2 regions of the Paenibacillus sp. FSL H8-0122 genome follow, and region 2 is predicted to be linked to the other one. Evidence: riboswitches for the same ligand, from Rfam matches in the RefSeq annotation. Region 2 holds a riboswitch; the other holds the start of a gene.
The links. Region 2 has a riboswitch for S-adenosylmethionine ahead of metA (homoserine O-acetyltransferase MetA). Riboswitches for the same ligand answer to the same signal wherever they lie in the genome.
Positions count from the first base shown of each region.

Region 1 (10,609 bases), 4.1 Mb from region 2:
GGTTGCAGTTAACCTCTATTTATAATGCCGGCTGCTGCCGGATATGCTCAGGTACACGATTATGCGATGCAATTGCCTCGCCAACCTTCAGGAGGAACTTATATGTCTACCCTTATTACACCCCACACGGATGCCCGGATGGCGAACATCATTGAGAAGGTTCGCGGCGGAGAACGATTGAATTTGGAAGACGGCGTTTATTTATATGAGAGCAACGATCTGTTAACGATCGGGCAACTCGCTAATGAAGTCAACATGCGAAAAAACGGGAATAAAGTCTATTTTATCGAGAACATGAGTCTATATTTCACCAATGTCTGCGAATCCCGCTGTGCCTTCTGCAATTTCCGCAAGGATGAAGGCGAAGAAGGGGCTTACACCCTCTCCGGCCAGGAGATGGTGGAGTATGTACAGCAGCATATTCATCCCGGCGTGCGCGAGTTCCATATTGTAGGCGGGCATAATGATAATGTGCCCTTCCAGTACTATGTTGATTCGCTGCGTGCTCTGAACGAGCATTTCCCCGAGGTGACTCTCAAGGCATATACAGCGGCAGAGATCGACTTCTTCACCCGCATCAGCGGACTTAGTATCCGTGAAGTGCTGGAGCAGCTGCGCGCCGCCGGACTGAAGACCCTTACCGGAGGAGGGGCAGAGATTCTGTCTGACCAGTACCGCAAAAAAATGCGCGTCGACAAAGCCAATGTCGAGGAATATCTCGAGGTGCACCGCACCGCCCATCACCTTGGCATGAAGACCCATACCACGATGCTGTACGGTTCGATTGAGTCCCGTGAAGACCGCATCCGCCATATGCTGCAAATTCGTGACCTGCAAGACGAGACCGGCGGTTTCATGGTATTCATTCCGCTGTCCATGCAGCCTAAGAACAAGAATGCGGGCATTATGCGCCGCAACTCCGCGAATGAGGATCTGAAGACCATTGCCGTCAGCCGCCTGATGCTGGACAATTTCGATCATATCAAGGCCTACTTCATTAATATCGGGCCCCAGTTGACCCAGGTTGCCTTGAACTTCGGCGCTTCCGATGTGCACGGAACGATCCTGAAGGAACGGATCAGCCACGCTGCCGGCGCGCTGACACCGGAGGGCTTGACCCGGGATGAGCTGATCTGGCTCGTGAAGGGCGCAGGACGGATTCCTGTAGAACGGGATACCTTCTATAACGAGATCAAGGTATACGAATAAGAACAGAACAAGCTTACCTCAGCCAGTGAACGCAGAACTGCCTTGTCCATTATGTACCCGAAAGGAAGATCAGTTGGCATGAGAACCCTACTTGTCTTGGGCGGCGGCTACGGCGGTCTTGCCCTCATTCAGCAACTGCTGGATAATCATCTCCCTCCTGATGTGGAAATCATCCTGGTGGACCGGATGCCGTATCAGGGGATCAAGACCGAATATTATGCACTGGCCGCAGGCACCGCCACCGATTACCATCTGCGGATTCAATTCCCGGTACACCCCCGCCTGACCGTACGTTACGGGCAGGTGGGTTCCATTGATCTGGAGAGCAGGCTGGTCCTGCTCGATTCCGGGGAGCCGGTAGCCTATGATATCCTGGCGATTGCCCTCGGCTGTACGGATAATTACCATAACATTCCGGGTGCCGAGGAATACACCTGCAGTATTCAGAGCTTCGCCGGAACCCGGGAAACTTACCGCCGGCTGAACGATGTGAAGCCTTATGGAACCGTCAATATTGTCGGCGGGGGACTGAGCGGCGTAGAGATTGCCTCGGAGCTGAGGGAGAGCCGGCCGGATCTGAATATCTCTCTGATGGACCGGGGAGAACGTATTTTATCTTCTTTTCCGGCCAAGCTGTCCAGGTATGTCGAGGAATGGTTCAGTGAGCATCAGGTGGAGACGATTGGCGGGGTGTCGGTCTCTCATGTCGAGAAGGATGCCATCTTCAATGGCACCCAAGCTATTCCGGCGGATGTGACGGTATGGACTGCCGGGATTCAACCCGTGAAGGTCGTGCAGCAGCTGGAGCTTCCGAAGGACCGTGGAGGCAGGCTCATTGTGGGGGAGTATTACAATATCGCTGAATATCCGGAGGTCTATGTGATCGGGGACTGTGCCAGCCTGCCCTTCGCGCCCAGTGCACAGGCGGCGGGTGCCCAGGGCGAGCAGGTGGGACAGATATTACAGGCGTTATGGCGGGGGGAAACCCCGAAGCTGAATAAGATTAAGCTGAAGGGAACCCTCGGTTCACTCGGTAAAAATGCCGGCTTCGGCCTGATGGGCCGCCGCTCCGTCATGGGCCGGGTTCCGCGCCTGCTGAAGAGCGGCGTCCTGTGGATGTCCAAACGCCATTTCGGCTAAAGAATCCCGGCTTGAATCCAGGCGGCTTAGTCTATCTCCAGGTTGTCCCAGGCCTCTGCCTCTCGTATAGCGGCTTCTATGGCCTCTTCCAGAGCAGCGGGGGAATCAGCCTCAATGATCTCCCCGTCAACCATGGCGAACGGCTGGAGATAACACTCTCCGCAGTTGTTCAGACAGCCGTACTCCACTACATCATATTCAGGGTTTTGCTCCAGCTTAAGCTTGAGCGGTTCAGTGCCGTGGCCGATGTTGCTGGCACAGAATTCTATAATTGGTCTCATGATGATCTCCCTATTCTGCTGTAACCATTTTATTTTTTAACTTTTTGTACTATAATAAACATACGAAAGGAGTGATTGAGAAATGAGTGAGAATGTACAAAGCGCAACCATGTACGATGAAGTACTGGAAGTCCTTGATAAACTTCGTCCGTTCCTGCAGCGCGATGGCGGTGACGTGGAACTGATTGATGTTGAAGACGGCATCGTTAAGCTGAAGCTTATGGGTGCATGCGGCAGTTGCCCAAGCTCCACGATCACGCTTAAAGCCGGGATCGAACGCGCCCTGATTGAAGAAGTAGAAGGCGTGGAAGAAGTCGTTCAGGTATTCTAATCCCGTTTCATAAACCATCCCGGCCTCCGCTAAGAGGCCGGGATTTTTTTTATTATAGAGGATTTCGCCTGCAGGATCAACCATCTGGATATTCAAAAAGACCAGAAGCCGCTCCGCCAGCCATTTCTGGCTACGGGCTTCTTCTGGTCTCATTAGATGATTCAACATCCCTAGGTTCAAGCTTAGAATGCCGGGATAATTGCTCCGTCATATTGCTTTTCGATGAATTCCTTCGCTTCCGGGGAAGTCAGCGCTGCTGCCAGCTTCTGAATAGCATCGGAATCCTTATTGTCAGGACGGGCTACCAGCAGGTTGGCATACGGAGAATCTCCGCCTTCAATGAACAACGCATCCTTCGTTGGAGACAGCTTGGCATCCAGTGCGAAGTTGGTGTTGATCAGCGCCAGGTCTACTTCATCCAGCTGACGGGGCAGCATGGCTGCATCCAGCTCAATGATATCCAGCTTCTTGGTGTTCTCAGTGATATCCGCTTTGGTGGAAGCAATATTCGTGTCATCCTTCAGCTTGATCAGACCGTTCTTCGCCAGCAGAATCAAGGCGCGGCCTCCGTTCGTTGCATCATTCGGAATCGCAACCTTCGCACCTTCTGCCAATTCATCAATCGATTTGATCTTTTTGGAATAGGCGCCAAATGGCTCTACATGAACAGCAGTTACAGATACGAGATCTGTGCCGTTCTTGGTGTTCTGATCATCCAGGTAAGGCTTGTGCTGGAAGAAGTTCGCATCGAGCTGCTTCTCGGCAAGCTGTGTATTGGGAAGAATATAATCTGTGAATTCTTTGATCTCCAGCTTAATGCCTTGGGCTTCAAGCAGTGGGGCAATTGCTTTGAGGATCTCCGCATGCGGTACAGGAGAAGCACCAATCACCAGGGTTACCGGGTCCGCAGCAGGCTCTGTCGTCGGCTCTGCAGCAGCCGCTTCTGTAGGTGCCGTTGTGGCAGCAGAATTCGTGGTGTTATTCGCCTTGTTGTTTCCGCAAGCGGCAAGCACCAATATCAAGGTCAGGCTGAAGAATGTAAGCAGTACTTTTTTCATCTGTAAATCCCCCTCTAATCCATATGGTTTATTGAATAAGGCTATATGTGGACGTACCTTATTTCCGTGTAAAATGTCTTACCAGCCGGTCACCGGCCATTTGCAGCAGCTGCACCAGAATCACCATCAGCGCTACCGAGATAATCATGACTTCCTTCTCATAGCGGTAATATCCGTAGCGGATCGCCAGGTCACCCAGGCCGCCGCCGCCGATCATGCCGGACATTGCGGTATACGAGACAAGGGTCACAACAGTAATGGTTATACCGGCAAGCAGACCCGGACGAGCCTCCGGCAGCAGCACGCGCATCACGATCTGCCCGGTGGACGCTCCCATGCCCTGCGCCGCTTCAATAATTCCCCGGTCAACCTCCCGCAGTGCCGTCTCCACCAGTCTGGCGAAGAAAGGCGCCGCGCCGATCACCAGTGCCGGAATCGTTCCAAGCACACCAATCGAAGTGCCCATAATGGCCTTGCTGAACGGAATCAGGGCAACCATCAGAATGATAAAAGGAACCGAACGCAGGATATTCACAACGAAGGATAATACCGAGTAAACCACCCTGATAATAACGTTATTTGACTTGCCCCATAAATATAACACAATTCCAAGCGGTAAACCAAGGATTATTGTAAATATTCCTGAAATTGCGATCATTTTGAGTGTAGCAATCGTAGCTTCCAGCATTTCTTCCCAATTGATTGTGCTAAAGTCCATTACAAAATCACCTCCACATCAAGACCTTGCGCTATGAGCTCAGTGAGCGTGGCTTCAACCGCACCCTCAGGTCCTTCGAACCGGACGATCAGCTGGCCGTAAGGAACATCCTTGATTGTAGAGATGGTGCCATGGAGAATGGCGAAGTGAACCCCGGTTCCCTGAACCACCTGTGAGAGCGTCGACCCGTAAGTCTTTTGCCCGAGAAAAGTGATTTTGACCGACTTCGTGTAACCCGGCTGCACAGCATCAATCGCTTGCCGGAGCGGTCCGTCCGACTGGGTCTCACTGCGGATGAATTCTTTGGTCACCTCATGCTTCGGCTTCAGAAAGACCTCGGCCACTTCACCCTGCTCCACAATACCGCCGCCATGGATCACGGCAACACGGTCGCAAATGCTCTGAATGACATGCATTTCATGGGTAATCAGCACGATGGTCAGATGGAATCTGCGGTTGATATCCATCAGCAGGCGCAGTATGGAGTCTGTCGTCTGCGGATCAAGCGCCGAGGTCGCCTCATCGCATAACAGAACGTCCGGATCACTCGCCAGTGCCCGGGCGATTCCGACACGCTGCTTCTGTCCGCCGGATAACTGGGCCGGGTACTTATTCCAGTGCTCCTCCAACCCTACCAGGGCGAGCAGATCCTTAACCTTTTGTTCAATCTCGTTCCTTCCGGCTCCGATCAGCCGCAGCGGAAACGCGATATTGTCATAGACTGTAGCCGATGAGAGCAGATTGAAATGCTGAAAAATCATCCCGATCTTGCGCCGCTGCTCCTGCAGTTGTCCCTGGCTGAGCGTTGTCAGCTCGACCCCATCCACCCACACCTCGCCCGCAGTCGGACGCTCCAGCAGATTAATGCAGCGGATCAGCGTGCTTTTGCCGGCCCCGGAGTGACCGATCACCCCGAAGATTTCACCCTTCTTAATCGACAGGCTCAGCGCAGAGAGTGCAGTTGCCTGCTTACTGCCCTTGCCATACACCTTGGTTATATCCTTCAATTCTATCAACCGCTGCGTCCCCCTTCTGTATTAACTTCCATCATTGCAATAAAAAGACCCCCTACGATCCATGCAGATCGCAAGAGGCCCTGTGTGTATAATGACAATGCCTTCTCATCTGCCAAATACCCCTTAACCGGCGGCATTGTAGGAATTAGCACCATGACATTTGGATGCAGCTTAAGGCTGTATTCAAACCGGTTGCCGGGCTTCATCGGGCCTATCCCTCCGCCGCTCTCGATAAGATAATAGTATGAAGTTATATATTCCGTATCCTGTCAGAACTTAATGTATGCCTAAGTATATTCAGTTTCGAGTTTTTTGTCAAAGGTAAGTTTTTACGGACGGACATGCCCTGATTTCGGGCCTGGGGCCGCTTTGTTCTTGTGCCATTGTTCATTCCCGTACCTGTATGCGGCGGCCAGCGATTGGCATACCATCTCCAGGCTCTGCTTCAAATCCTCCAGGTGGCTGTCGAGATCCTCCAGACGAATCTTGTCATGCAATCCCTGGTGACGCTGCCAGAGGTCATCGGTCATCTCCGCGTTCATGTAATGGATCTCAGCGTTGCGCCGCTTGCGCAGATTCTCCACCGGCTCCCGGTAGGAATTCCTGATTCGCTCCAGCTTATCCGCCAGCGGATGATGCGCATGCAGCAACTGAAATTGCCTCAGCACCGTGAAGTAGGAGAAATGCGTCTTCACCTTGCCTGTATTGAGATTGTATAGATTATTCAGCACCGTGCCCAGCTTGTCCAGCAGCGAGAAGACACGGATGAAGCCATCCTTGTAGAAATACACATATCTGGCGTACTCCCCCTGCTCCGTGGACGACATGTCGTCCATATAACCGGCTATCACTGACTTCCGGAAAAAGGCGGCTGCGAACCAGCTCTGCTCCAGCTCATCCAGAGAGGAGATCAGGCCGCGTGTCCAGATTTCCAGCTTGCGGTATTCATGGTCATGGTCTTCATGTGCCGCCATCTCCTTGCGCAGCACGGAGGCAGCCTTCGCCATGGACTCCATAGCTTCAGCCAGCACACCGCTGTTCACGCGGGGCGGCTCTCCAAGTAATGTCCGCAGCATATTTTGACCCTCCTTAAGTTCACTTCTACGCTAGAGGAAAATAACGGTTCCAGTTGCGGCCTACCCGCTTCGCAATATCCTCATTCGGAGTCAGCTCCTCCGGGTATCCCGGCTTCATCCGGGCATCTATAATAATCGGCAGCGTATAGCTGACGCTGCCCCGGTGTACCCCGCCCGCCGAATAGATATCATCTGCCGGATTGAAGCGGGTGAATACGGACCACAGGAATGAGGTCTGCGTGCTTACCGCCTCTTCCGCCCGATCGACCAGCACAATCAGCGGCCAGGCAGTCTCCCTCTCCTTGAAGGCAGCCACCAGCCGCTCCGGCAGCTCCGGGTCCTCTTCATAGGATGCACCGGAAACGGCTAAACATCCTCCGCAATAAGGCACAGCGGCGGTGATTGATGGAAGCTGACCCTCTGTATAGGTCCTTGGCAGCTGACGGACCGGGCTGCCGATGCCCGCCATCACCGCCTTACTGCCATGATTCAGCTTACGTCCGGTATAATCCAGTGTATCCATGGAGGTATTGGCAAAGATCGTCAGATCCGATTGCGGATTGAAGCGCTCAAGCACCGTTTCCAGCAGCTTGGGGAAATCGGTAAGCTCCACCTGCACATTAGTCAGCAGCAGGAATTTGGTTAAGGAGAGCTGACCTTCCCCTAAGATACGAAACGCTGACACCATATACTCGCGCGGATAGCTCTCCCTCACGACCGCTGAGGTCAGTGAATGCGAACCGGATTCGGAGTAGGACCACAGCGCTTTGACCGAAGGGATCAGCAGAGGATAGGCTGGAGCGAGCAGCCGCTGCAAATAATCCTTCAGATAATAATCCTCCTGGCGCGGCTTGCCGGTAATGGTCGCCGGGTAGATGGCATCCTTGCGGTGCCACATCCGCTGAACATGCATGACCGGGAAATCATGCTGCATGGAATAGTAGCCGGACTGGCTGCCGTACGGCCCTTCCGCTCTCCGCTCCAGCGGAGACACGCGCCCCCGGATGGAGAATTCCGCCTCAGCCGGAATCCGGTGCCCGCCCAAGGGGTCCTGCACCATAGGAAGCTTGCCGCCCAGCATCAGCGAGGCCAGCAGCAGCTCCGGAATCCGTTCCGGGACCGGAGCCACTGCCGCCGCAATCAGCGCCGGCGGCCCGCCGATGAAGACAGACACCGGCAGCGTCTCGCCGAGATGCTCTGCCTGCGAGTGATGGAAGCCGCCGCCCTTATGAATCTGCCAGTGAATACCTGTGGTGCTGTCGTCATACACCTGAATCCGGTACAATCCGAGATTATGATCCTTGGGGTTGGTGATACTCTCCGTATAGACCAGAGGAAGCGTGATGAACGCCCCGCCGTCCTTAGGCCAAGCCGTAATCCGGGGCAGCTCCTTCAGCGGGTCACTGCTGCTGCAGACACCGAGCACCGGAGCCTCTCCTTGCGGTATATTCTTGGTCCCTGCTCTCAGCAGCTCAAGCAGCACCGTTTTCTCCCGCCATAAACCGGCGGCTGAGGGCGGAACCAGCTGCTCCATCGCCGTTGTCAGCGACTTCAGCAGCTGCTCCGGTCTTGTCCCAAAGGCCTTGTTGACGCGCCGGACGGTACCGAACAGATTCGTAGCGACCGGGAACGGCGTTCCCTGCACGTTCGTGAACAGCAGTGCCGGGCCCTCCTCCTCCACCACCCGGCGGTGAATTTCGGCAAGCTCCAGATAAGGATCAACAGGGGTATCTATCACTGCCAGATCCTTATCCCTGCGGAGCTGCTCAATCCATTGTCGTAAATTACCGTATCGCACTATAGTGTTCCTCCTCAAACAGGACCTTATGCTAATCCCGTCCACCGTTGCCGTTACCTTATCACTTGCTGCCCCTGCCAGCTCCGCTTAACTGCCAGACCCTTACACTCATGTAGCACAGAACCCCGAAGAGTCCGGAGATCAGCACGATATGAGACAACGCAGCAAATATGTACAATCTTTCATTATTCAGTGTGTATACCACAGCCGCTCCGCTGAATACCTGCATCAGGCAGAGCAGAACTGCCGCCACGCCCAGAGCCCTCAGCTCAGGCAGCTCCTTATGCTTCCAGAAGGCCAGATGCCCAAGTATAGCAGTCAGCAGGAATAGAACCGCCGCTGCAATCCGGTGCACGAATACAATCCCTACTCCGCCGCTCATTTCCGGGATCCATTGTCCGTTACACAGCGGCCAGCCGGAGCACCCGCCCTGGGAGCTGGTGTGGCTTACGTAGGCCCCGATGTAGACAACGATATATGAATATACTGCAGTAACCCAGGTTAAGTTGCGGAAGGCTATACGGACTTTAGGACTTCCTGTGCTGAGTTCCGCTCCCGGAGAGAATGCCCGCCTAGTCCCAAGCGCCAGCATCAGCGAACCGGCGAAAGCAATCAGCGAGAAGCCCATATGCAGGGCCATAACCGCAGCCGACTGCGACTTCACAACTGCAAGCGCTCCCATCCCGCCTTGAATGATGACGAAGATCAGGGTCAGCAGGGCATAGGCCAGCAGATCCTTACGGTGCCTGGCATAACGCCAGAAGGCAACCATGGAAGCCAGGGACAGCAGGCCAGCCAGGCCGCTGAACAAGCGGTGGGTATATTCAATCAGAGAGCCAATCGTATAGGCCGGAATCAGCTTTCCGTGGCACAGCGGCCACTGATTTCCGCATTCCAGTCCCGAGCCGGTCTTGGTCACCACAACCCCGCCGAACAGCGCCATGAACATAATGAGACAGGTCAGATAGCTGAGCCATTTTAATTGAATTGTCGTCAATAGTATCACCCGTATTGTATAGGAATGAGTATGAAACATATAACTGCTTATATGATTAGAAAAAAAGCACCGCTTCTGCTCGGATAGGGCGAAAGCGGTGCTGCGGAATTACTTGTGAATGCTGAGATAAACGTCCAGCGCCGTATCAAGAAACTTCTCGATTTCCTCCCGGGACTTCCGGAGCTTGTTCACGAACCGGACCAGTTCCCGTCCATCGGTGTACGCAACAAAGCTTGGAATGCCCAGTATATTCTGTTCCTGGCTGACATCACCTATGGCATCGACATCCACTTCGACCAGGGTAAGACGCTCTGCATATTTCTGTTCCACATCCGGCATGAACGGATCAATGAATTTGCAATCCACACACCAATCTGCCTTGAAGACTGCCACCGTCAGGCGCGGAGACTGAATTGCCACCTGGAACTGGGCAGGCGAGCTGATTTTGTCCATCAATTGACCATTCCCTTCTATCAGAGAGTTCCACACGAAGCTTACTCTTTAAGTGAAGCAAAATGTACGGAATAAGTCAAACAATAATGACAAATCAAGATAATAGTCATATCATTATTCACCGGCACGCACACGGGCAGGCTGCAGTTTCATCAAAGGACCCAGCAGCTTGCGCAGCGGACGGGGATAACCGGCAATCTCCTGGCTGCTGAGTACGCCCAGAATAATCAGGAGAACCAGATAGACAATCACCACTGCCGCCCCAACCACCAGACAGGTAATCAGGAAGGCTAAGCGGGCCGGCATCAGATCAGTCATCAATAGGCCTGCTTCATTCAGACCATAGCCGATACCGGCCGAGGCCAGAACCGCAATGGAGAAGCCTCCCCAGCGTTTACCGAGAATGGAGAAGGGCACGATTTTTTTGAGCATCCGCAGATTCAGCAGTGTAATGACAATGAAGCACAATGCCGTAGAGCCGATAATGCCGTAGATGCCGAACCACTGGCTGAACAAGAAGTTAGAACCAAAC
Region 1 covers NZ_JBBOTB010000001.1:491,161-501,769, reverse strand. Annotated here, with positions in the region: gene mqnE (aminofutalosine synthase MqnE) at 103-1,209, shown strand; gene NSS64_RS02280 (NAD(P)/FAD-dependent oxidoreductase) at 1,288-2,349, shown strand; gene NSS64_RS02275 (YuzB family protein) at 2,376-2,630, opposite strand; gene NSS64_RS02270 (NifU family protein) at 2,713-2,961, shown strand; gene NSS64_RS02265 (MetQ/NlpA family ABC transporter substrate-binding protein) at 3,144-4,019, opposite strand; gene NSS64_RS02260 (methionine ABC transporter permease) at 4,078-4,737, opposite strand; gene NSS64_RS02255 (methionine ABC transporter ATP-binding protein) at 4,737-5,753, opposite strand; SAM riboswitch class I at 5,856-5,991, opposite strand; gene NSS64_RS02250 (Cthe_2314 family HEPN domain-containing protein) at 6,083-6,829, opposite strand; gene NSS64_RS02245 (UbiD family decarboxylase) at 6,855-8,627, opposite strand; gene NSS64_RS02240 (COX15/CtaA family protein) at 8,689-9,624, opposite strand; gene NSS64_RS02235 (thioredoxin family protein) at 9,733-10,077, opposite strand; gene NSS64_RS02230 (putative polysaccharide biosynthesis protein) at 10,192-10,609, opposite strand, start outside.
Region 1: it holds a riboswitch for S-adenosylmethionine, as region 2 does, so the genes downstream of both, NSS64_RS02255 (methionine ABC transporter ATP-binding protein) here and metA (homoserine O-acetyltransferase MetA) in region 2, are expected to answer to the same signal.

Region 2 (10,609 bases):
GCCGCCGGGTGCTGAGGTGCCGGAGCATGTCTCTATGTTCGCAAGCAGAGCTGAGCTTCGGCATAGCGGACGCAGCTTCAGTGCAGCGATTGTGGTAAGCGACCGGCTGGCGGAGGAACCGGAGGAGGACGCACCGGCAGGTACTACTCTGGCCGAGCACACTGTAGTGTATCGCCCGCGCAGTCTGGTGCTTGGACTCGGCTGTAACCGCGGGACGTCTGCGGAAGAGCTGGAAGCCGTGGTCCTGAACACGCTGAATGAGCTTCATCTGTCGCTCCATAGTGTGCGGAATGTGGCGACGGCCGGAATCAAGGGGGATGAAGCAGGGCTCTTGGCCTTGTGCGCCAAATACAGCTGGGAGCTGGTTCTGTACACCCCGGAGCAGCTCAACACAGTAGAACTGGACCATCCGTCTGAGGTGGTATTCAGGGCAACGGGGGCTTACGGTGTCTGTGAACCTGCTGCGCTGCTGTCTTCAGGTGCGCATTCGCTTCTGCAGCCTAAGCTCAAGAGCGGTAATGTCACCATTGCTGTAGCCCGGATTGACTATCCCGGAGAGAAGGAGGGGAAGAGCAGTGAATGAGCCAGGGAATGCAGCCGGATATGAAAAAGAGCCTGGATCAGCCCCCCGTGAGCCGCAGGCGCGTCCCCGCCTGGTCATCGCAGGCACAGGCAGCGGCTCGGGCAAAACAACGGTCACGCTGGGGCTGATGTGCGCTTTTGCCCGGCGGGGCCTGAAGGTTCAGGGCTTCAAATGCGGCCCTGACTATATCGATCCCGCCTATCACACTGCGGTCACAGGCTCTCCCTCGCGCAATCTGGACTCCTGGATGACTTCAAGCGCTTATCTGCAGGAGTATTTCCTGCAAGCCTCGGCACAGGCGGACCTGTCCGTCATTGAGGGCGTGATGGGGCTGTATGACGGTAAGGAGGATACGGCACTGACGGGATCAACGGCGGAGATCGCCATCCTGACCGCCAGCCCTGTGCTGCTGGTGGTCGATGTCCGCAGCATGGGGCGCAGTGCGGCGGCGATAGTGCTGGGCTTCCGGCAGTTGGAGCCGCAGGTGCGGATTGCCGCCGTTCTGGTGAACCGCTGCGGAAGCGAGGGTCACTACCGGTTAGTTAAGGCGGCCATTGAAGCAGCCTGCGGGATTCCCGTGGTCGGCTGGCTCCCCCGCGACAGCGGGCTGGACATCCCGGAGCGGCATCTGGGCCTGCTGCCCGCCGTGGAGCGCGGGGAGCTTGCGCCCTTGTTTGACCGTGCTGCCGACCTGCTGGAGCAAGGCACGGATCTGGAGCGGATGCTGGAGCTTGCTGCTGCCGCTCCTGCTGTGCCTGCCTGCGAGCAGACGCCGGACCAGCAAGTTCGCCCAGTTCCATATGATGCTGAACTTTGTAAATCCGCTGCGCCGATGATACATAAGACACAGGCAGGCCCGGCGGAGCCTGCCCCGGTCATTGCTGTAGCCCGGGACGCGGCATTTAATTTCTACTACGCCGATAATCTGGAGCTGCTTGCATGTGAAGGTGCGAGGCTGGTGTACTTCAGTCCGCTCAGCGGTGAAGGCATTCCGCCGGAAGCTGACGGCATCTATATCGGCGGCGGATTCCCTGAAGAATTCGCGGCGGTGATTGCCGCGAACCAGTTGTTCCTCGGCGGCCTGAGGACTGCCGCAGCCGCCGGAATGCCGCTGTATGCGGAGTGCGGCGGCTACATGGTGCTGGCCCGCAGTCTGACCGACCGCACCGGCATGGTGCATGAGATGGCCGGAATCATTCCGGCACACACCGTGATGCAGGAACGCCGGGTGGCGCTTGGGTACCGTGAAGTCACGGCACTTCACGACTGTCTGCTGCTTAGGCAGGGAGAGCGCCTGCGCGGCCATGAATTTCATTACTCCGTCATGAGCTATCCTGAGGGGGCAGCCTGGACCTATGCCTACGAGAGTATGGGCAGAGGGGGCTGCCAGCCTGAAGGCTACATCAGAGGAAGCATCATGGCTGCTTATGCGCATATCCATCTGGCCTCCCATCTCCCGGCAGCAGCCCGGCTTGTAGCAGCCTGCCGGGCCTATCGTGACCGCAAACAGACTGTGCAGCAGCATGATTCCGATTCCTGCAACCAACAAATGGAATAATGTATCTTAATTTATTGATTGTAACGGTGTACTCGGTAACAAGTGGAAAAACAACAGCTGATCATGTTACTTTTGGCTACTTGGGCTAAAATGGGCGGAATTAAGTGTTGTTTTTCCAAATGTTGTCCCAGCATCGGCCATTCGTTCATTAGCAGGTGTACAAAATCCAACGATCTCCCGTTCCCATTCAATCCAGCCTAAGCCTCATCAGCAAATCACTTGTTTAACCTGTATGTCAACCGCTTGTCATACATATAAGAGCCACGTATAATAGGATAAGAGAACGCTTTATCATTGCGCTGTGCCGGTCAACCGGCATATTTGTATCACGGAAATCTGTAGCTGTGCTAGAGAAATCTATCGCCGCCGTACTTAGAGAAATCTATCGTATCCGTGAGAGCGATCATCGTGTTAGGCAAATCTATTGAAGTTATGAGAAGCAACAGCATATGGATGCATCTGGAGAAGGGGGAACGCTGCAGTGAAATTGTTGGGAGCGATTGAAGCAGGGGGAACGAAGTTTGTATGCGGTATCGGGAATGAGGACGGGACGATTATCGACCGGGTGAGCTTTCCGACAGCCACTCCTCAGGAGACTATGGGCCAGGTAATGGATTATTTCAGCGGAAAATCAGTGGAGGCTATCGGGATCGGTTCCTTCGGACCGATTGATCCTGTTATCGGCAGCCCCACCTATGGATATATTACAACCACACCTAAGCCGCATTGGGGCGGGTATAATCTGGTGGGAGCCGTGGAGGAGCAATTCCAGGTTCCTATCGGCTTTGATACCGATGTGAACGGTGCAGCGCTGGGCGAGTACACCTGGGGAGCAGCGCAAGGGCTGGACAGTTGTCTCTATATCACGGTGGGCACCGGGATTGGTGCCGGTGCTGTGGTAGGCGGGAAGCTTGTTCACGGGCTGTCCCACCCGGAGATGGGCCATATTCTGGTCCGTCGTCATCCCGAGGACCACTACGAAGGCTTCTGCCCTTATCACGGCGATTGTCTGGAGGGTCTGGCGGCAGGTCCAGCCATCGGCAAGCGCTGGGGTAAGCCGGCGGGCGAGCTGCCTGCGGATCATCCGGCCTGGGCGATGGAGGCCCACTATCTGGCCCATGCTCTTATGAACTATGTGCTGATCCTCTCGCCGCAGAAGATCGTAATGGGCGGCGGTGTGATGAAGCAGAGCCAGCTCTTCCCGCTGATCCATGCCAAGCTGCAGGAGCTGCTCGGCGGATATGTGCAGCATCCGGCGCTCAATGAAGAGATTGGCAGCTATATTGTGCCTCCGCAGCTTGGAGATAACGCCGGTCTGTCGGGCGCACTGGGTCTGGCCAAGCTGGCTTTGGACCGCAAGTAGGATCTTCTGTCAAAAAGACATTGACTGTTACGTAATATATGGTATTCTAGTTTCTAACAGTATAGCATTTAAGAGGAAGCACCTCTTTCACGAATGTCGTGGGAGAGGTGCTTTTTTGCGTTCAAATATATCATGCGTACTGTAAGACGACGAAAGTAGGGATTTATATGCAAATCGTATTTATGAACCGTTTGTGCAAAAGATCAGGAGTGGACGAAGAGATTTTTGCTCAGCTATGGATTGGAGAGGAAGAGGGGCAGTGGCGTCTGGGCTGGCGCGATTTCTCCGGGGAACAGGAGACGGACGACAGCCTGTGGTATGAAGGCGGATCATGGAATGAGATGCTGTGTGTATACCGGCACGAGCTTGCCGTGAAGATGGGGGAAGGCTACCGCCCGCTGATTGACGGGGTATTTCATGACGAGGATAACCTCAGCAGCCGCAGCCAGGAGCAGCTTAAGCTGCAGTATTTCAGTGAGCAATACGGGAATGAAGCCATCTTCGAGGAGCTGTGCTCCTGGCGCAGGGGGAAGGCTTCCAGTGAACGGAAGGCGCCTTATATCCTGGCCAGCAACCGTCTGCTGCGCATGATCAGCGCATTTCTTCCCCGTACGGAGGAGGAGCTGCTGCAGCTTCCGGGTGTGGGTGAAGGCAAAGTTTCACAGTATGGTGCAGACTGGCTTAGCATCACCGCGGCGGCTGAGCGTGAGCATGATTTTCCGCTAAGCTGGGTGAATCATGCAATAGACGAAGAGAGCTTCGTATCCTGGCACTATAAGCAGAAGGAGCTTAAGTACAAGAAGCAGCTGGAGCGGCTGAGACTGCGGCGCGTTCTATTACAGGGGATCGAGGAGGGGCAAGGGATGGAGCAGCTCAGGGCACTTAGCGGAGTTTCCCGCCGTGAAGTGCTTGAAGTATTGGAAGAGCTGGAGAAGGACGGCTACTCGGCCGAGAAGCTCATTGCCCTGGAGCTGAGTGAAGTGAGCCCCGAAGAACAGAACAATATTTGGACAGCCTATGAACTGATCGGCGACAACTTCCTGAAGCCTGTCCTCTACAAAGCCTACGGTGACAACTTCGTACCTGCTGACGGACTTGATCTGTATTATGAACGCCTGCGGCTGATCCGCATCCGCTTCCGGCGGGAGCATCCGGCGGCGCTTGGAATGGCTGCCCCTTTGTAAGAGGGTGACTGACGGCCTGCATCACTCCCAATCTGCGGTCCTGGTAACCGGAGCTCCTGATCGGCGCAGACGCATTACATACTGGTGACATACCAAAAAGACGAAGGCTCTCCGAGTCCCGGTAGCCGGGTATACGGTGCCTTCGTCCTTCGTATTCGTCCGCTCTGCTTCATAGCCACTCCTTTTTACGGAAGATAATGAGCATTCCGCAGCCTAGCGTCACCATGACGGCAATGACGCCATAGTAGCCGTACTCGGTGTGGATCTCCGGGATATTGTCAAAGTTCATGCCGTAGATCCCGGTAATCACGGTCAGCGGCATGAATATAGTGGTAATCGCCGTAAATACACGCATGATTTCATTGGCGCGGTTCGCAATACTGGACTGATAAGCTTCGCGCAAGTTGCCCATGAGATCGCGGTATGTTTCGAAGGTCTCAGAGATCTTGACCGCATTCTCATAGATATCGCTGAAATACTTCTGCAGCTGATCGTCGATCAGACGAAGATCCTTTTTGTTGAGCGTGTTGATAACTTCCTTCTGCGGGCCGAGCATCTTCTTCAGCCAGAGAATCTCACTGCGCAGACCGATGATCTCGCTCAGATGCGATTTCTTGGTATGCATGAGGATGTCTTCCTCGAGCTTCTCGATCCGCGCTTCAATCCGGTCACCGACCGAGAAGAAGTTGTCGACAACGAGGTCGATCAGCAGATACAGGAAGCGGTCAGGCGTACTGACCTCCTGCTCCCACAGTACGGGCTTCAGGACACGCAGCTCATGGATCTTCTGCTTCGTAACGGTAATAATATAATGTCTGCCAAGGAATACGTTGAGCGCACGGAGGAAGATTTCCTCATCATCGAACCGGATGCTGTTCACCACGATGAAATAATGACTCTCATAAATCTCCAGCTTCGGACGCTGATCCTCTTCACTCAGACAGTCTTCCACAGCCAGATCATGCAGGCCGTATATAGGCTGAAGCTCTACAAGGTCCTCCACATCCGCATCAATCCAGTAGAACCCCTCGGCAGGGGCGGTTAAAGTTTCTTCAATATTGTCAATAGGCGTAAAAACCCCTGCATTCACCAGCCGGATTTTCATCTGATTCACTCCTTATGTCCCTGGTCTTCTCCAGGGGTATGCTAATTTCAGCACACGGAAAAAATCAGCTTGGCCGGTGGTACAATCATGGATGAAGGCCAAAAGACGGTCCGAGAGCATGAAGAAAAAGGGCTCCCGCCGCCGGCAAGCTGATGTTAATCCTGTGTGGTTGTTCATTCTGCACGCTTATTCGCGAGCCCGGGTCGCCTTCCATTGTTCTCTCACCTCTTCTTTTCGCCGTTTTTGGGTTTGAAACACTTGTCTAGTATAACGCCGGGATATGGCTCTTACAAGAGAAATTGTTTTCTGTCATAAGGCCCCTTCAGCATTGTATGGACTTGACGAAAAGGAGGTTCATGATTTAAAGTGAAATTTAAGAAAAAGCATCGTTCAGATGCTTAAGGTTATTCAACTGAATACAGCTAAATCTTATCAAGAGCAGGTGGAGGGACTAGCCCGATGAAACCCGGCAACCGGCGTGTGAACGCACGGTGCTAATTCTTGCGGAAGCTTTGCAGGGCGTTATTCGTCCGGCGGAAGTTCTCTGGCAGATGAGAGAGGCGCATATGACTGCATGATATGACCTTTCTCGCCCGGGAAAGGTCTTTTTTCGCTACCCTGCCTCAGGTTGAACCACCAAGTGGAACCCCATTTCAGTTAAGGAGTGAACAGCAATGCCTATCAAAATTCCCGACAGCCTGCCGGCCAAAGAAGTGTTATCCGGTGAGAATATTTTTGTAATGGATGAAAGCCAGGCCTTCCATCAGGATATCCGTCCTCTGCGGATCGCCATCCTGAATCTGATGCCTACCAAAGAAACTACTGAGACCCAGCTGCTGCGCCTTATCGGGAATTCCCCGCTTCAGGTGGATGTTGTTCTGCTTCATCCCAGCTCCCATACGTCGAAGAATACTTCGGCTGAGCATTTGAAGAGCTTTTACAAAACCTTTGATGAGATCAGCCACCGCCGGTTCGACGGCTTGATTGTAACAGGCGCTCCCGTAGAACAGCTGGAGTTCGAGGATGTGAACTACTGGGAGGAGCTGAAAGTGATTTTTGAGTGGAGCAAGCAGAATGTAACCTCGACCATGCACATCTGTTGGGCGGCACAGGCAGGACTGTACCATCACTTCGGCGTGCGCAAGGTGAGTCTGCCGGACAAATGCTTCGGAGTGTTTCCGCATACAATGAGCCATAATAATGTCAAGCTGCTGCGCGGCTTCGATGAAGTGTTCCATGTTCCGCATTCCCGCCATACCGACGTCTCCCGTGAAGATATTGAGCAGAACCCGGAGCTGCAGATTCTGGCAGAATCCGAGGAAGCCGGGGTGTACCTGGTGGCTACGCATGACGGGAAGCAGATTTTTGTCACCGGACATTCGGAATATGATCCCTTCTCTCTGAAATGGGAGTATGACCGGGATATCGCCAAGGGGATGGAGGTTGCCCTGCCGAAGCACTATTATCCCAAGGATGATCCGACGCGTACTCCGCCGGCAGTCTGGCGCGCCCATGCCAACTTATTATTCGCTAATTGGCTCAATTACTATGTATACCAGGAGACTCCTTACGATATCGGGGCATTTATCTGAGAGGTTGACTTATTCTTAATAGAAGTAATTAATCAGGAGGCAATGGAGATGGATGAGAAACTGAGAATTGAGAGCAGACTGGCACAGATTGGTTCGATGGAGGACCCCGCCACCGGGGCCATTAATTACCCGATTTATCATGCGACGGCTTTCCGTCACCCTAGACTTGGGCAGAGTACAGGCTTTGACTACATCCGCACCAAAAATCCTACCCGCTCTGTCCTCGAAGAAGCGGCAGCGGCCCTGGAATCCGGGGATGCCGGCTTCGCCTGCGCTTCCGGTATGGCTGCACTGACTACGGTGTTCACCTTGTTTGGACAAGGGGACCATCTCATTGTATCGCTGGACTTGTACGGCGGTACTTACCGGCTGCTGGAACGGATTCTCTCCAAATACGGCATCAGCGCCTCCTATGTAGATACGAATGATCTGGATGGACTGGAAGCGGCCCGCCAGCCGGGCACGAAGGCTGTATTCATTGAGACGCCGACCAACCCGCTGATGATGATAACGGATGTCGAAGCCGTATGTACCTGGGCCCGCCGTCACGGGCTGCTCACGATTGTAGACAATACGCTGCTGACTCCGTTCTTCCAGCGCCCGCTGGAGCTTGGAGCAGATATCGTGGTTCACAGTGCGACTAAGTACCTGGGCGGGCATAACGATGTGCTGGCGGGTCTGATCGTGACCAAGGGAGCAGAATTGTCGGCTGAAATGGCTGTCCTGCATAACTCCCTGGGAGCGGTTCTCGCGCCGAATGACAGCTACCAGCTGATGAAGGGGATGAAGACCCTCGCGCTGCGCATGGAGCGGCATGAGAGCAACGCTCTGGCTATTGCCCGTTATCTGCAGGAGCATCCGGCGATTGCCGAGGTCTTCCACCCGGGCCTGCCTGATCATCCGGGCTATGCCATCCAGAACCGCCAGTCCTCCGGCAACACGGGAATCTTCTCCTTCAAGGTAAAAGAGGCCAGCTATGTGGAGCCGCTGCTCCGCCATATCCGGCTGATCGCCTTCGCCGAGAGTCTGGGCGGTGTTGAATCGCTGATGACCTATCCGGCGATACAGACCCACGCCGATATTCCGGCTGAAATCCGCGATGCGGTCGGTGTGGATGACCGGCTGCTGCGCTTCTCTGTCGGCATAGAGCATGTAGATGATCTGATCGCTGATCTGGGACAGGCCCTGGAGGCCGCCCGGAGCGAGCTGGAATAAGGCACCGCCGGACCCGCCAGGCTGTGCAGCAACCGCAGAACGTACAAGCAGCAGTGCCTTCGGGCGCTGCTGTTTAATTTTGTATGGGACAAGGGAAATTATCCGTCCTGCGATGCGAAACATTTTTCAAGAACAGCCGATTGTGATACGATGGGAGAACGGACTATTTTTATTTCAAATTGTATTTATCTCATAGACTTCATAGATGAAGAGGAGGCCGTCAACAGTGAGTGCAGTCGATCTTATACTGGATAAGGCACTGAAAGGTGAACGTCTTCAGTTGGAAGATACGGTCACATTGTTCGAGAGCAATGAAATTGAGAAAATGGGCGCTGCCGCAGATATTATTATGAAGCGCTGGCACCCGGAGCCGGTGACGACATTCGTCATCGGCCGCAATATTAACTACACCAATGTATGTGATGTCTATTGCCGCTTCTGCGCCTTCTACCGCAGACCCGGTTCGGAGGAAGGCTATGTGCTTCCCGATGAGACAATCTATCAGAAGATTGCTGAGACCATGAGCGTGAACGGAACTGAGATTCTGATGCAGGGCGGTACGAATCCCAACCTGCCGTTCAGCTATTATACGGATATTCTGCGCGGCATCAAGCAGCGGTTCCCGGAGATTACCATGCATTCCTTCTCACCAGCTGAGATTATGAAAATGGTTGAGGTCTCCGGCCTGCCGCTGGAACAGGTCATGCGTGAGATTCATGCTGCAGGCCTCGATTCCCTGCCCGGCGGTGGCGCAGAGATTCTCGATGACCGCACCCGCCGCAAGATCAGCCGGCTCAAGGGCTCCTGGCGTGAGTGGATGGACGTCATGCAGACCGCACACCGGATCGGTATGAATACAACGGCCACGATGGTCATTGGTCTGGGTGAGACTATGGAAGAACGGGCGCTGCATCTGCTTCGTGTCCGTGAAGCCCAGGACGAATGCATTGCGAACAAATATGATTCCGAAGGCTTCCTGGCGTTCATCTCCTGGACCTTCCAGCCGGATAATACGAACCTGAAGCTGGACCGCCAGACCCCTGAGGAATACCTGAAGACCGTAGCCATCAGCCGCCTGGTGCTGGACAATATTAAGAACTTCCAGTCCTCCTGGGTAACGATGGGTCCTGAAGTAGGCAAGCTCTCCCTGCAATACGGCTGCAATGACTTCGGCAGCACGATGATTGAGGAGAACGTAGTCTCCTCGGCGGGCGCGACCTACAAGGTCAACATCGAGTCGATCACCCAGCTCATCCGTGAAGCGGGCAAGATCCCGGCGCAGCGCAACACGCGCTATGACATCCTGCGGACGTTCGAGGATGCGAATGCCAAGATTGACAATGATTTTGTGATGCAGAATTAGAATATAGCTATTACCAACAGATCAATAACGGGGCTGTGCTACCTATAGGTAGCACAGCCCCGTTATGTTTTTTGGAAACTATTGTTTCCTCCAGTTCCGAACAAGAAGTATATCAATGCTAAAACTACGCGAAAACCGAATAGCAATCGTTACAGCGTCATGTAGCTAATGTATACGAAAAACAGCATACATTGTGTTCACTTGCAGGCATATGACCGAATGTATGCGGAAAACAACATACATTGTGCTTGCTCACAGGCATATGGCCCTAATGTATGCGGAAAACAGCATACATTGTGCTCGCACGCAGGCGCATAACCCGAATGTATGTGAAAAACAGCATATATTGAGCTGGATTTCCAGGTAATCCCATTGTATTGGATTTTCGTTGTTTTTGTCATAGAGTTGTAAAATTTAATCGGTATATTTTACAAAATTCGCTGAATTAATGTGAGATTTTACACAACAATTTATAAGAGTTAATGGAATTTGATAGATTCATAGGGAAGGCTATGATACAATTTTTCGGACAGTGGTAGAATAATCTAGCAATCACAGGGAGGAAATTAGATTTATGGGAGAGAGAAGATGGAACAAGCCGATAGCTTCTTTATTGGCTACCACAGTTCTGGCAGCACAGATGCTG
Region 2 covers NZ_JBBOTB010000001.1:4,554,550-4,565,158, reverse strand. Annotated here, with positions in the region: gene NSS64_RS19720 (cobalt-precorrin 5A hydrolase) at 1-583, shown strand, start outside; gene NSS64_RS19715 (cobyrinate a,c-diamide synthase) at 654-2,141, shown strand; gene NSS64_RS19710 (ROK family protein) at 2,623-3,504, shown strand; gene NSS64_RS19705 (HRDC domain-containing protein) at 3,672-4,688, shown strand; gene corA (magnesium/cobalt transporter CorA) at 4,858-5,793, opposite strand; SAM riboswitch class I at 6,220-6,351, shown strand; gene metA (homoserine O-acetyltransferase MetA) at 6,468-7,385, shown strand; gene NSS64_RS19690 (aminotransferase class I/II-fold pyridoxal phosphate-dependent enzyme) at 7,434-8,600, shown strand; gene mqnC (cyclic dehypoxanthinyl futalosine synthase) at 8,827-9,963, shown strand; gene NSS64_RS19680 (bifunctional 2',3'-cyclic-nucleotide 2'-phosphodiesterase/3'-nucleotidase) at 10,538-10,609, shown strand, end outside.